One region of the Aquitalea sp. ASV15 genome, then DNA from elsewhere that is predicted to be linked to it. Evidence: predicted binding sites of a transcription regulator. Region 1 holds the regulator's gene; each other region holds the start of a gene.
What was found. Region 1 encodes FliA, which starts transcription of late flagellar genes. Its sites were predicted from a motif close to GCTAAAGNTNNNNNNNNNNCNGCCGATAAT; they were not measured.
Positions count from the first base shown of each region.

Region 1 (4,201 bases):
TTTTGATTATGGCTTTTTGCGCAATGAATTCCGTCGCGTCGGGCTGCGCTTGCAAAGCGCCACGCTGTGCACGGTCAAGCTGTCGCGCCGCTTGTATCCGCAGCATTTCAAACACAATCTGGACAGCATCATCCAGCGCCATGGCTTGCAATTGCCTGAGCGGCACCGCGCCATGGCCGATGCCGAGGCGCTGTTGCTGTTCTTGCAGGCGGCCGTGGCCGAGCTGGGCGAGGAGGTGGTGCAAGAGGCCATCCGGCAGGTGCTGGCACAGCCGGAGCTGCCGCCCGGGGTGGATGCGGCGCTGGTGGATGAGCTGCCTGATCTGCCCGGCGTCTATACCATCTGGGGCGAACAGGACGCTGCGCTGTATGTGGGGCGGGCCAGCAATGTGCGCGGCAAGGTGGTGTCGCAGCTGGCGCAGGATGGCAAATACGGCAAGGAGCCGTCGATACAGCGGCCTATCCGTCGTATCGAGTGCCAGGAAACCGTGGGCGAGCTGGGGGCACATCTGCTGGAGCAGCGCCTGCTGCGCGAGTTGCAGCCGTTTTACAATCACCGCAGCCGGCTGGCCAACGATTTGTGCTCGATTCAGCTGGATCATGGCCAGGGCGAGTTCATGCGGCCGGCCATTGTCTATGCCGACCAGCTGGATTTCAGCCGTACTGCTGATTTGTATGGGCTGTTTCGCAGCCCGAAAGAGGCGCGCAAGGTATTGGCCGAAATCGCCAATGGCAATGGCTTGTGTCAGTCGGTACTGGGAGTGGAGGCGCTGACCAGCCGTAAGGGCGCGGGCTGCGCCGGCATCGGCAGCGGGCGTTGCCGCGGTGCCTGCATCGGCAAGGAAGCGGCGCCACAGCACAATATGCGCTTGATGCAGGCGCTGGCGCGCATCAAGGTCAAGCCCTGGCCGTTTCCGTCGCCGGTGGCGGTGGTGGAAACCGACGAAGTCACCGGCGTGGCGGTGGAACATGTTTTCGACCGCTGGTGCTATCTGGGTTCGCGTGCCGCCGGCGAACAAGCGCTGGCCGGGACGCCGAGCTTTGACATCGATACCTACAAATTGCTGGATGCCTATCTGAAAAAGCCGGCAGAGGGCAGCAGTCTCAGGTTGCTGGGCTAGCGCTTATTCGTGCATGGCCTGGAAGCTGCGCAAGCGGCTTTCGATGATGCGTGGATTTTCACCATTGGCGATGGCCACCAGTCCTTCCACCACCATTTCCTTCAGCGCGATCTCGGCGGCCACCAGATGCTTGAGCTTGTTGGCCACCGGCAGGAAAAACAGGTTGGCGGAGCCGACGCCATACACGGTGGCGACAAAGGCCACGGCGATGCCGGCACCCAGCTTGGACGGGTCAGACAGGTTTTCCATGACGTGGATCAGCCCCAGCACCGCGCCGAGAATCCCCATGGTGGGGGCATAGCCGCCGGCCGATTCCCACACCCGCGCCGCCTGCTTGCGCGCATGTTCGAACATGCCGATTTCCACTTCCATCACCCCGCGCAGCACCTCGGGTTCGGCGCCATCCACCACCATTTGCAGGGCTTTACGGGTAAACGCGTCTTTCTGCTGACCGACATAGCCTTCCAGTGACAACAGGCCGCCGCGGCGTGCGCTCTGGCTCCAGTTCACCACTTCGCGGATCAGTTTTTCGTGGTCCTGCGGCGGCGGCTGGAAAATCCACTTGATCATGCGCATGCCGGCAACAAACTGCTTGGGGGTGCTTTGCAGCATGACGGCACTCATGGTGCCGCCAATCACGATCATGAAGGCGGTCAGTTGCAGCAGGGAGCCAATATTGCCCCCTTCGATGGCCTGACCTGCGATGATGGCCGTCAGGCCCATGACGATGGCGATGATGCTGATCTTGTCCACGCGGAATTCCGTTATCTTTATCTGAGCAAGCGGATGGTTTCACCCGCGGTTTCCGGTGTATTGCGACCGGATGGCCGGGCTGCAGTGTGCCAGACCGTCAACACGCGCTAGATCCATTCCTTCATTTTGGCCCGAATACGGGCGATAGCCTGGGTATGCAGCTGACAGACGCGGGATTCCGATACTTCCAGTACCGCGCCGATTTCTTTCAGGTTCAGTTCCTGCTCGTAGTACAGGGCCATGACCAGCTGGTCGCGCTCGGGCAGGGTCTTGATGGCGTCGACCAGTGCCTGGCGGAAGTCGCCGTCGGCCAACACCTGCAGCGGGTTGGGGGCGTTGCTGTCTTCGATATTGGCGATGGCGTCATTCAGGCTTTCGCCTTCGCCATCGGAAAAATCTTCAAAGTGCACCAGGCTCAGCCCTTTGCAATCGCCCAGCATGCTTTGGTAGTCGTCCAGCTCCACGCCCAGTGCCGCGGCAATTTCCGACTCCAGCGGCGCGCGGCCCAGTTTTTGTTCCAGCTTGTTGATGTTGTCTTCGATCTGCCGTGCCTGACGCCTTGCCTGGCGCGGCAGCCAGTCCTCGCGACGCAGCTCGTCCAGCATGGCGCCACGGATGCGCTGGCTGGCAAAGGTTTCAAACTGCACGCCTTGCAACGGATCGAACTGCCGTGCGGCATCAATCAGGCCAATGATGCCGACCTGGACCAGATCATCCATCTCCACCGAAGCGGGCAGGCGGGCCATCAGCATGCCGGCGAGCTTTTTCACCAGCGGCAGGTGGTTCTGTACATCGATTTCCGGGGCGGTGACCGCACCCGCATAGCCTTTGCGGCGTAGGGACGGCAGTGTCATCGTCGTTTTGCTCCATCGGCCTCGGCCCAGTCGCGCGAGGTGGCTATCAGCATGTCCATGAAGCCGGTGTCGTGGCGTTCGGTTTCCGGGCTGTCCCATTGCGGCAGCACGGCGGCCAGCTGGGAAAAGGCGGTGGCGGCTTCGCTGTCGGGGAAGGCTTCCATCAGCGGGCGGCGCAGGGCCTGGCTGCGGCGTACGGCATTGTCGGCCGGGACAAAGCCGACCCAGCGCAGCGAGACGCTGAGGAACTCGCTGGTCACGGCAGCCAGCCTGTTGAACAGATCGCGTGCTTCTTCCAGATGACGGGCCCGGTTGATCAGCACATTGAAGCGTTGGCGGCCAAAACCGGCGGACAGGCGCTTGATGTTGGCGTAGGCGCTGGTCATCGAATCGGCGGCCGGGCTGAGCACCAGGATCAGGTTGTCCGCCACACTGGCGGGAACCGGGTCGGTGGCGGTGGCGGGGACATCGATCATCAATACCGTGCTGTCGCGCTCGAGTGCGGCGAATTCGCTACCCAGCCGCAACCATAGCTGGGCCGAGAACAAGGCGCGCTCTTCCGGCCGGGCATACAGGTTGATCAGCTGGATGCCCTGACGCGAGGTGGTCATCATTTCATCCAGCCCGCCCACGCTGACCATCTGGCTTTCCAGGGTGGCGGTGGTGGGCGTGCCGAGCCGGCGTGCCTGCACCTGTCCCAGGCTGCAGTCGACGACCAGTGGCCGGTGGCCGGCATAGGCCAGGCCCAGCGACAGCTCGGTGACCAGCGTGCTGGCCCCGGCCTTGTCCGAGCCGATGAAGGCAAAGCTGGGCGCACGGCTGGCCTGGGCGGTAAGACGGCGCAGGCTGGCGGCCTGGTCTTGCAGATGGCTGTTCATAACCAGCTGGCCTGCGCGGAGTTCATGATGGTCAGTTCATCACCTTGCAGGCTGAAGGGAGAGCCCGGTTGCGGCGCGCGCAGGGCGCGGTCGACCAGAAAGGCGGCGTTGGCCGAGTGCAGGTCTTCCGGCACACGCTGGCCGTTGGTGATGTAAAACAGCTTGAGCCGGTTGCGGATGATGACATCCATGCTGGGGCCCATGCTGACTGCTTCGTCGATCTTGGACAGGATGCAGCCGGCCAGGCCATTGCCGCGGTAGTGGCGCACCACGTCTTCCAGCGTGTGGCCATCGGCATTGGCTGCCAGCAACAGCAGGCGTTCCACCTGCCGGCCTGCACCGCGGAACATTTCGATCTGGCCGGTGACGCGGGCGTCGCGCTGGCTCATGCCGACGGTGTCGATGAATACCAGATGGCGGTTGGACAGATCAGCCAGCGTCAGTTGCAGATCGCCTTCGTTCTGGATGGAAAACACCGGTATGCCCAGAATCTTGCCGTAAATGCGCAGTTGGTCCTGTGCGCCAATCCGGTAGCTGTCGGTGGTGATCAGCGCCACATGCTGGGCGCCGAAGCGCATGGTGGCATGGGCGGCCAG
Region 1 covers NZ_JAELTZ010000002.1:20,522-24,722, reverse strand. Annotated here, with positions in the region: gene JHD64_RS00960 (3'-5' exonuclease family protein) at 1-1,120, shown strand, start outside; gene JHD64_RS00955 (flagellar motor protein) at 1,124-1,873, opposite strand; gene JHD64_RS00950 (RNA polymerase sigma factor FliA) at 1,981-2,727, opposite strand; gene JHD64_RS00945 (flagellar synthesis regulator FleN) at 2,724-3,605, opposite strand; gene flhF (flagellar biosynthesis protein FlhF) at 3,602-4,201, opposite strand, start outside.

Region 2 (4,201 bases), on a different contig from region 1:
GCCGTGTTGGACTGGGCTAGGCCGCAGGATTTGCCGGTGCTGGTGTTTCCGGGAGCCGGACATTTCTTTCACGGTAAGCTGATCAAGCTGGCGCAGATGATTCAGCGCTGCTGGTAAGCCGGTTCTGCCGACATGAAAACAGCCAGTCTTTTGACTGGCTGTTTTTGATTAGCGATGCAGATCGCCGGCCGCTTCCGGCTGGTAGGTCACTTCCAGCACCGTCAGCCTGGTCTGGCCTGCCAGTGTGGGCCAGTCTATGCTCTGGCCTTCTGCCAGACCTAGCAGGGCCGCGCCGACCGGGGCCAGTACCGATACGTGGCCAGCAGTGCCATCCGCCTGATTGGGGTAGACCAGCGTCAGCAGTTTTTCTTCGCCGCTTTGTTCGATGCGCACCCGTGCCGTGCTGTTCATGGTGATGATGCCGGCCGGGATGTTTTCCGGCTCTACCACCTCTGCGCGTTCCAGTTCTGCTTCCAGTGCCGCCAGGGTTGCCTTGTCCTGTGCGGGAAGTCGCTCCATCCAGGCGGCCAGCCTTTCATAGTCCAGGCTGGAAACGATAATGGCCGGTTGGGTCGGCATGGTTTTACTCCTTGTTCATCAATAAAAAACACAGGATGACAGAGGTCATCCTGTGCGGGTCGGTTAGCCTTGCTACCGGTTGTTTGCTGAAACTTGGAGTGCTGCCGCGCGATAAAGTTGCCTGACTTAGCCGAGCAGGCTGAGCGCACTGCGCTGCGAGATATTGGCCTGCCCCTGGATGGCCAGCGCAGCCTGGCCAAGTAACTGTTGCTGCACCAGTTGTGCCGTTGCGGCGGCATAGTCGGTATCGCTGATGCGACTGTTGGCGGCCTGCGCATTCAGCGCGGAGTTCTGCAGATTATTGATGGCTGCGGTGAACTGGTTGCTGCTTGCCCCAAGCTGGGTGCGTGAGCTGCTGATGGTATTCAGATCCGTCTGGATATGACTCTGCGCGGCCAAGGCGCTGGCCGGGCTTGAAAGGTCGATGGTGCCGGTGGCATTCAGATTGGCATTGTAGCTGTGCAGACCGCCACTGGCGGGGCTGGCGCTCAGGTCTGTGGTGTTTACGCTGATCTGGTTGCTGCTGTTGCCATCAGGGCCAATCTGGAATTGCAGGGCATTATTACTGCTCAGCAAGGGGGTGCCGTTGTACTGGGTGTTCTGGATGATGGCCGAGTTGCTCTGGGTCAGTTGATCGGCCTGTTGTTGCAAGGATTGACGATTGCTGCTGCTCAGGGCAGCGTCACCGGCCTGAATCGCCAGATCCTGCAATTGCTGGCTATTGTCCTGTAGCTGGCTTAGTGCACCGTCCGCAGTCTGCACCAGGGAAATGCCATCCAGCGCATTGTTGCTGGCCTGGTTGTCTCCGCGTACTTGTGCTTCCAGTGATTGTGACAGGGCGGTATTGGCTGCATTGACGGCGGCACTGCTCAGCTGGGTGCCGGAAGACAGTTCAGCCAGCGTCTGTTCTGTCTTCTTGTGCGATTTGTCCAGTTGAGTCTGTGCATTGAGTGCAGAGAGATTGCTACCGATGGTAAGCATGTCGAGCTCGCTTGAATTGCTGTCGGATCATGCAGTTACTATAGGCCCTGTTGCTGGCCTTAACCAGTATTTACATGAAAAACACCCGCTATCAGCGGGTGTTTACTGTGGTATTGCTAACAAAACTCAGCGGCTGGCTGGTTTGGCCGGGGTGCCGGCTGACTGGGTCAGAACTTCATAGCCGGTTTCGGTCACCAGAATGGTGTGCTCCCATTGTGCAGACAGACTGCGGTCCTTGGTGGCCACGGTCCAGCCGTCGGCCATCATGCGCAGGTGACGCTTGCCCTGATTGATCATGGGCTCGATGGTGAAAATCATGCCAGCTTGCAGTTCCAGTCCGGTGCCCGGGCGACCGTAGTGCAACACCTGCGGTTCTTCGTGGAAGCGTTTGCCAATGCCATGGCCGCAGAATTCCTGCACCACGCTATAGCCGTTGCTTTCCGCGTATTGTTGGACGGCGTAGCCGATATCGCCCAGCGTGGCGCCCGGCTTGACCTTTTCAATACCGCGCCACATGCATTCGTAGGTGATCTTGCACAGGCGACGGGCATGTTCGCTGACTTCGCCGACAAAGAACATGCGGCTGGTGTCGCCGTGGTAGCCATCCTTGATCACGGTGATGTCGATATTCATGATGTCGCCGTTTTTCAGCGGCTTGTCATTGGGGATGCCATGACACACCACGCTGTTGATCGAGGTGCAGATGGACTTGGGGTAGGGGTTGTGGCCATCCGGGGCGTAGTTCAGCGGGGCCGGAATGCAGCCTTGCACATTGACCATGTAGTCATGACACAGCTTGTCGATGGCTTCGGTGGTCACGCCCGGTTTGACAAAGGGGGTGATGTAGTCGAGTACTTCGGAGGCCAGCTTGCCGGCGATACGCATTTTCTCGATATCTGCGGCTGTTTTCAGTTCAACGCTCATTGTGGTGGTCTTGGTGTGTGCGGCAATATTCCATTCTAGCAAATGATGAAAAAACGGGCATCCATGTGGATGCCCGTTTTACAGTTTGTTGCTAAGCGCTGTGCAGCTTAGAACGCAACTTTCAGACCAACACCGAAGGCTTGCGGGTCGTTGCCAGCATTCAACACGCCAGTATTCTTGGTGGTGTCAACAGTGTTGTAGACCGGAGTGTTGGCAAAGTTGGCAGCTTGTGCGCTCTTGTTGGTGATCTTGGTGTAGTAGCCGAACAGCTTGGTGGTCTTGGACAGGTTGTAGTCTGCGCCCAGAGCCCACTGGTGAGCCTTGTAGTTGTCTTCGGTACCAGCGGTAGCCCCCTTCAGGCGGCCCAGCGAGCTGTATTCCAGCTTCAGGGTGGCGGCACCAATGTCCTGGCCAACGGACAGAGTCCAGTCATCTTGCTTCAAGGAGCTTGTGCCAGCCGCAGCTGCATCAAAGCGGCCAAATTCGTAGCCAGCGCCTACAAAGGTACCGGTGTTGAATTTGTAGCTAGCGGCGAGCTTGGTGTAAGTCAGGCTGGCACCGGACCAGGCGCTGGTGCCATAAGCGGAGCTCTTGAATGCGCCGTTAAGGCCGGTGTCATTGGTGCGATCCCAGCCGGCGGCTACTTGCAGGCCACCGTTGGTGTAGTTGGCTGCCAGAGACAGGTGGGAAGCGTTGGTGCTACCGTTGCTGCCACTGGAGGTGCGGCTTTCATCCACACCATAGGAGCCACCAATCTGGAAGCCGGACCAGTTCGGCGAGAAGTAGTGTACCGAGTTCTTCAGACGAGCTTCACCGCGGCTGTAAACCTGGCTGGAGCCGTTGTTTTCAGCGGTGGTATCGCCAAACAGGTTCAGACCGATGTTGGTCATGGACTTGTAAACAGAGTCGTTGTAGCCAACGATCACTTTGCCGGCGCTGGAGTTGTCCAGGCCAACAAAGGAGTTACGGGTAGCGAAGGTAGCAGTTTGGCCAACATCGTTGGTGCCGCCTTGTTCGAAATATTTCAGGCTTTGCTCAACCTGCCATACGGCCTTGGTGCCATTGCCCAGGTCTTCAAAACCCTTGAAGCCGATGCGGGAGTTGTCATCGACGACACGGGTACGGGATTTGTAGTCACCATTGGCAACGCTGGTGCCGGTGGCTTTGGTGGACTCAATGCTGCTGCTGATGAAACCGTAGATGGTTACATCGGCGTGAGCGGCGAACGGAACGGCGAACAGGGTTGCAACCAGTGCGGCTAGGCTTTTCTTTTGCATCATCAGTGCTCCATCAGGGGTTTTGTGTTTCGTTATGCGTACTGGTTGTGGCGAAACTCTATGCTTGAGCCGTCCAGCACATCAGTACTGTCGAAGTTTAACCACAAAATGTGACGCGGATGTTGCAGAAAAGATGCAAAGCTCTGCGGGAAAAAAGCGATGTGTTGTTTTTACGCTAAAAACTTGTTCGGATAAACCTCGTCGATTAGTGTCCGACAATCAACAATGCGCAAGTCATTGTCTTTGGCAAAGTCCATCAGGAACTGAAAAACCTGCGGATCGATCTTTTGCAGCTTTTTGTCGACGGCGACGCAGCGCACGCCTTCCAGCAGCATGGGGCGAACATAGGCGTGGTAGGACAGCTTCTGGTCGCCGCCAAAGGAGGCCAGAATGCCTGCCAGGCGTTCTGCCCAGTCGCTGGGACGGAAAGTGCGACCTTC
Region 2 covers NZ_JAELTZ010000018.1:47,301-51,501, forward strand. Annotated here, with positions in the region: gene JHD64_RS10165 (alpha/beta hydrolase) at 1-117, shown strand, start outside; gene rnk (nucleoside diphosphate kinase regulator) at 169-579, opposite strand; gene JHD64_RS10175 (flagellin) at 706-1,560, opposite strand; gene map (type I methionyl aminopeptidase) at 1,687-2,484, opposite strand; gene JHD64_RS10185 (porin) at 2,592-3,764, opposite strand; gene JHD64_RS10190 (DUF3579 domain-containing protein) at 3,932-4,201, opposite strand, start outside.
Region 2: JHD64_RS10175 (flagellin) is a predicted target of FliA. The motif match lies at 1,576-1,605, and genes of this name have one in related genera.

Region 3 (4,201 bases), on a different contig from region 1:
GAAGTGGGCGCTCCACTCAAGGTCGCTTTGGGGTCGGTCACCGCTTGGCCGGCAAACTGGTCGAACACCAGCTGGCGGGGTTTGGCCAGCTGGGTCACGTTGAGCGTATAACTGCCGGCCACGCCACCGGTGGTGGTGGTGACATTGGCAATACTGGTATCCGTGGAGCTGGCCTTGAATTGCTGCAGGAATGCACCGGTCGAGATCTTGCCGGAGGCCGTCTGCAAGGCGGACAGGGCCGAGCTGATCTGGCCGATCGAGCTCAGTTGGGTATTGTATTTGCTGGAACGTTGCTGGCTGGCTTGCAGAGGCTGCTGCTCGATGGTCATCAACTGGCTGACAATAGACTGTACATCCAGCGAGCCGACACTAGTCGTGATGGAAGCCATTGGGCACTACCTCCTTGGATACTGAATACTATCGGCGTCAGGCTTTGTCCTTGAGCAGCAAACCCTTGAAGTCGCCGATTGCCTTGGCGATACGAATGGCATCTTCCGAAGGGATCTGGCGGATCACTTTCTTGGTTTCCTGATCGACCACCTTGACGACCTGAATATTGGTGTCTTTATCGACAGAGAACTCTAACTGACTGGAATAAAGCTTGGCTACATCATTCAGCTGTTTGACCGAATTCTGCAGCTCTTGTGGATCGGGTTTCTTTTGCTGAGTTCCGTCACTGGAAGCATTTTGTGCCTGGCTTTGCCCCACCGCCGTCACGCCTGCTGTCGAGTTGGGCAGAACCGAACTTGCCGTGGCATCAGCAGTATTACCCTGGATCAGCTGATTTTGCTGACGCGCCGTCGGGGTGGTCGCCAAAGGCAGGACCGGACCATTCGTTGATGATATTTGCATGGCAACTACTCCTGTGCAGACGGCCCCGGTTAGCATGCCAACCGAGGCCGATTCTTCAGCTTATGGCTTCAGTGTAGCTTACTGCAGCAGAGTCAGTGCCGACTGCGACAGCGAGTTGGCCTGTTTCAGGATGGAAGTACCAGCCTGTTGCAGAATCTGGTTCTTGGTCAGGTTAGCCGTTTCCGCAGCGAAGTCTACGTCAACAATACGGCTGTTGGCGGCAGTCAGGTTGGTGACATAGTTTTGCAGGTTGGCCACCACAGCGTCAAAACGGTTTTGTACCGCACCGAAGGTGGAACGGATATTCGATACTTCCGAGATATCAGCATCAAGCGCGGACAATACGCCGGACGCCTTTGCTTGCGAAGTAACATCAATCGTGCCCGTATTCGTCAGCGACGAATTATAAGCATTCAGCGTACCGGCCGATGTCAGATCGGTTGACGAGATGGAAACTTGGTTAGAAGCGTCACCGGACGAACCCACCTGGAAAGTCAGTGTAGAGCCACCTGACAGCAAAGACGTACCGTTAAACTGAGTCGTTTGAACGATACGCGAAATTTCCTGGGTCAGCTGGTCCACTTCTTTTTGCAGCTGCGAACGGTTAGTATCGCTGACCGAGCCGTTGGCAGACTGGGTGGCAATTTCACGGATACGCTGCAGGTTGTTGGCAATCTGGCCCAGCGCGCCTTCAGCCGTCTGGCCCACGGAAATACCGTCATTGGCGTTACGGATGGCCTGGTTGTTACCGCGAATGGCCGAGGTAAGGGTCTGGGAAATGGCCAGACCGGCAGCATCATCCTTGGCACTGTTTACGCGCAGACCGGAGGACAGGCGTTGCAAGGACAAATTCAGCGAGGTGCTGGAGTTGCTCAGGTTGTTCTGCGCGGTGAGCGACGCAATATTGGTGTTGACGGTAAGTGCCATGATGATTCTCCTTAGAGCATTCGGGGGCGAAGTTGCTGACCTTGACTAGTTATCGTCACCCGGTTTGCGAACTTTAGCCCCCTGCCTGCTTTTTTTTGACAACTAGCCACTCAAGGCGGCAAACCAATCCTCCAGATGGTCTTCCAGCCAGTAATCACGCTCCACCCACCGTCGCAAGGCATCCCCTTCTTGAGCAGCCGCATCAAGGTCATGCACACGTTCACGTATCGCGCTGACCCAAGCAGCGGGATTGTTCGGCACCCGGCAGACAGGTGCGTCATTGGTCTGGTAGGGGAAGATATCTGAACACACCACCGGCCAAGCCATGGCACCGTACTCCAGCAGTCTCAAGTTGCTTTTAGCCACATTGAAGGCATTAATTTCGAGAGGAGCCACGGCAAGATCAAGGTTCAGCCGCGCCACTGCGGCAGGATACTGCTCAAACGGAACCGCATGATGCACCTCGGCCACATACGGGCGGAACTGCGGCAAACACATCCCCATGAAAACCCAATCCACTTCGGCAGCAGTCTCCTGTATGACGGACAACAGCAACTCGAGGTCACCACGGTGCTGAGAGGCACCAACCCAACCCACACGAGGTTTGGCACCGCTGCGACGAGAAGACTGCAATCCACCCCACTTTGCCCTGCTTAAGCGATTAGGGATGACTCGACGATCATCGATCATGGTTTTGGTAAACTCAGCCAGCGGTTCGGTAGATACGATCAAGCTATCAAAGAGTTTCAATACCTTGCGCAACCGTTGCTTGGCATCAGGAAAATAGCGCTTCCAATGATCATGCAAATTGCTCTTCTCGGGAGTAGCTCCAATCAAGTCGTCGATACCAAACACAAAACGCATCCCAGGCAAAAATTGTCGATAAGCCTGCAATGCCTCATAAATGGCATCATTTATACCCGTATGTAGCAGCAGGGTATCAGGAGAGATACGCGCCATCTCCGCAATCGAAAGGATGCCATGTGAAGGTTGCACAATTTCACCATCCAGCTTGCCTGCTTGCTGCAAAGCAGAAAGAGGCTGGCTAAGGCGGTATTCTCCACTACCCCCGACAACAGGCAGACCCAACACATGCTTGCGCCTATGTATTTTCTGATCCCAAGACACAATTCGGCTTACTTCGACTTCCATCTTCCTTTCACGCAAAGATAGATGTCGGTTGTAAGCTGGATCATGCGCAATTATGGGTAACCAGCGCTGCAATATCGTTTCGCGCTCATTACGCTCGCGCACTGCTGCCTCCAGCAATACGCGTGGATCACTAGTAGTGCGACAAATACTTTTACCATGATGGTGATAAAGAACAACAAAAGGATTATAAACATTGCGCAAACCTTTTGCCTTGAGCTTCAAGCACAAATCAACATCATTAAAGAAAACCTTCAGATTTTCAGCATCCATCCCACCGACAGCAAGATAATCTTGCTTACTCACCAACAAGCAGGCCGCAGTAAGCGCTGAATAATTCTGCATCGTGAGTGCACGATTCAAATAGCCGCCATCACTGAAATCCGAACCTTCAAAAACGTGATCGGCCACCGCGTGCATGGTACCGGGAACGCCAAGCAAAATTCCTGCATGCTGTATTTTCCCAACTTCCGGATACAAAAGACGGGCACCCACAGCACCGACACCTGGCTGCTGCGCAGTAGCAAGCATACGATCAAGCCAGTTATCAAAAATGATTTCCGTATCATTATTAAGCAGCAAGATATACTCACCACAAGCCGCTTCAACACCACGATTACACTGCTCAGAGAAATTAAAACTCTGGTTATACTCGATCAATTTTACACGCCCTGGATAGCGCTGCAAAAGAGAAGCATAATACTCATGTGACTCTTCATCCTCAGATTGGTTATCGACCAAAATGAGTTCAAAATTTTGATACCCTGTTTTATTGAACAGACTATCCACACACGGAACCAGAAACTCCAACTTGTCCTTAGTCGGGATAATTACACTAAGAGATGGGTTACCAGACAATTTATATTCGAAATGATAAGTACCTGGGACCAAACCCTCGGTGACTTCAGCATTTATGCCATGGATGCTTGCATGATCCTGAAGGGCTACAAGGCGTGATGCAGCTGCCAACGGTCGATTTGCAGCTTGCTGCCATGGCAGGGAAAGCAGCATGTCATCGATGTGGACGACGGTATTAGCATCGTTAGTACCCATCAAGCGGAGCAAAACGTCATACTGATAAGCATCAGGAAAAGCTCTAAAGCCACCAATACGTGCCAAATCAGGAACCGAGAAGGCAACCGCACTTCCGATGTAATCCATTGAAAGCAAATATTCTGGCGAAAAATCAGGTAAGAATTTTGGAAGGAAGCGCTCTCCCATTGGGGATACGACATCATGGTCACAGTAGATCGCTTTCGCTGATAAGTTAGCG
Region 3 covers NZ_JAELTZ010000023.1:588-4,788, forward strand. Annotated here, with positions in the region: partial or broken gene fliD (flagellar filament capping protein FliD) at 1-389, opposite strand, end outside; gene JHD64_RS11870 (flagellar protein FlaG) at 427-852, opposite strand; gene JHD64_RS11875 (flagellin) at 931-1,779, opposite strand; gene JHD64_RS11880 (glycosyltransferase) at 1,882-4,201, opposite strand, start outside.
Region 3: JHD64_RS11875 (flagellin) is a predicted target of FliA. The motif match lies at 1,828-1,857, and genes of this name have one in related genera.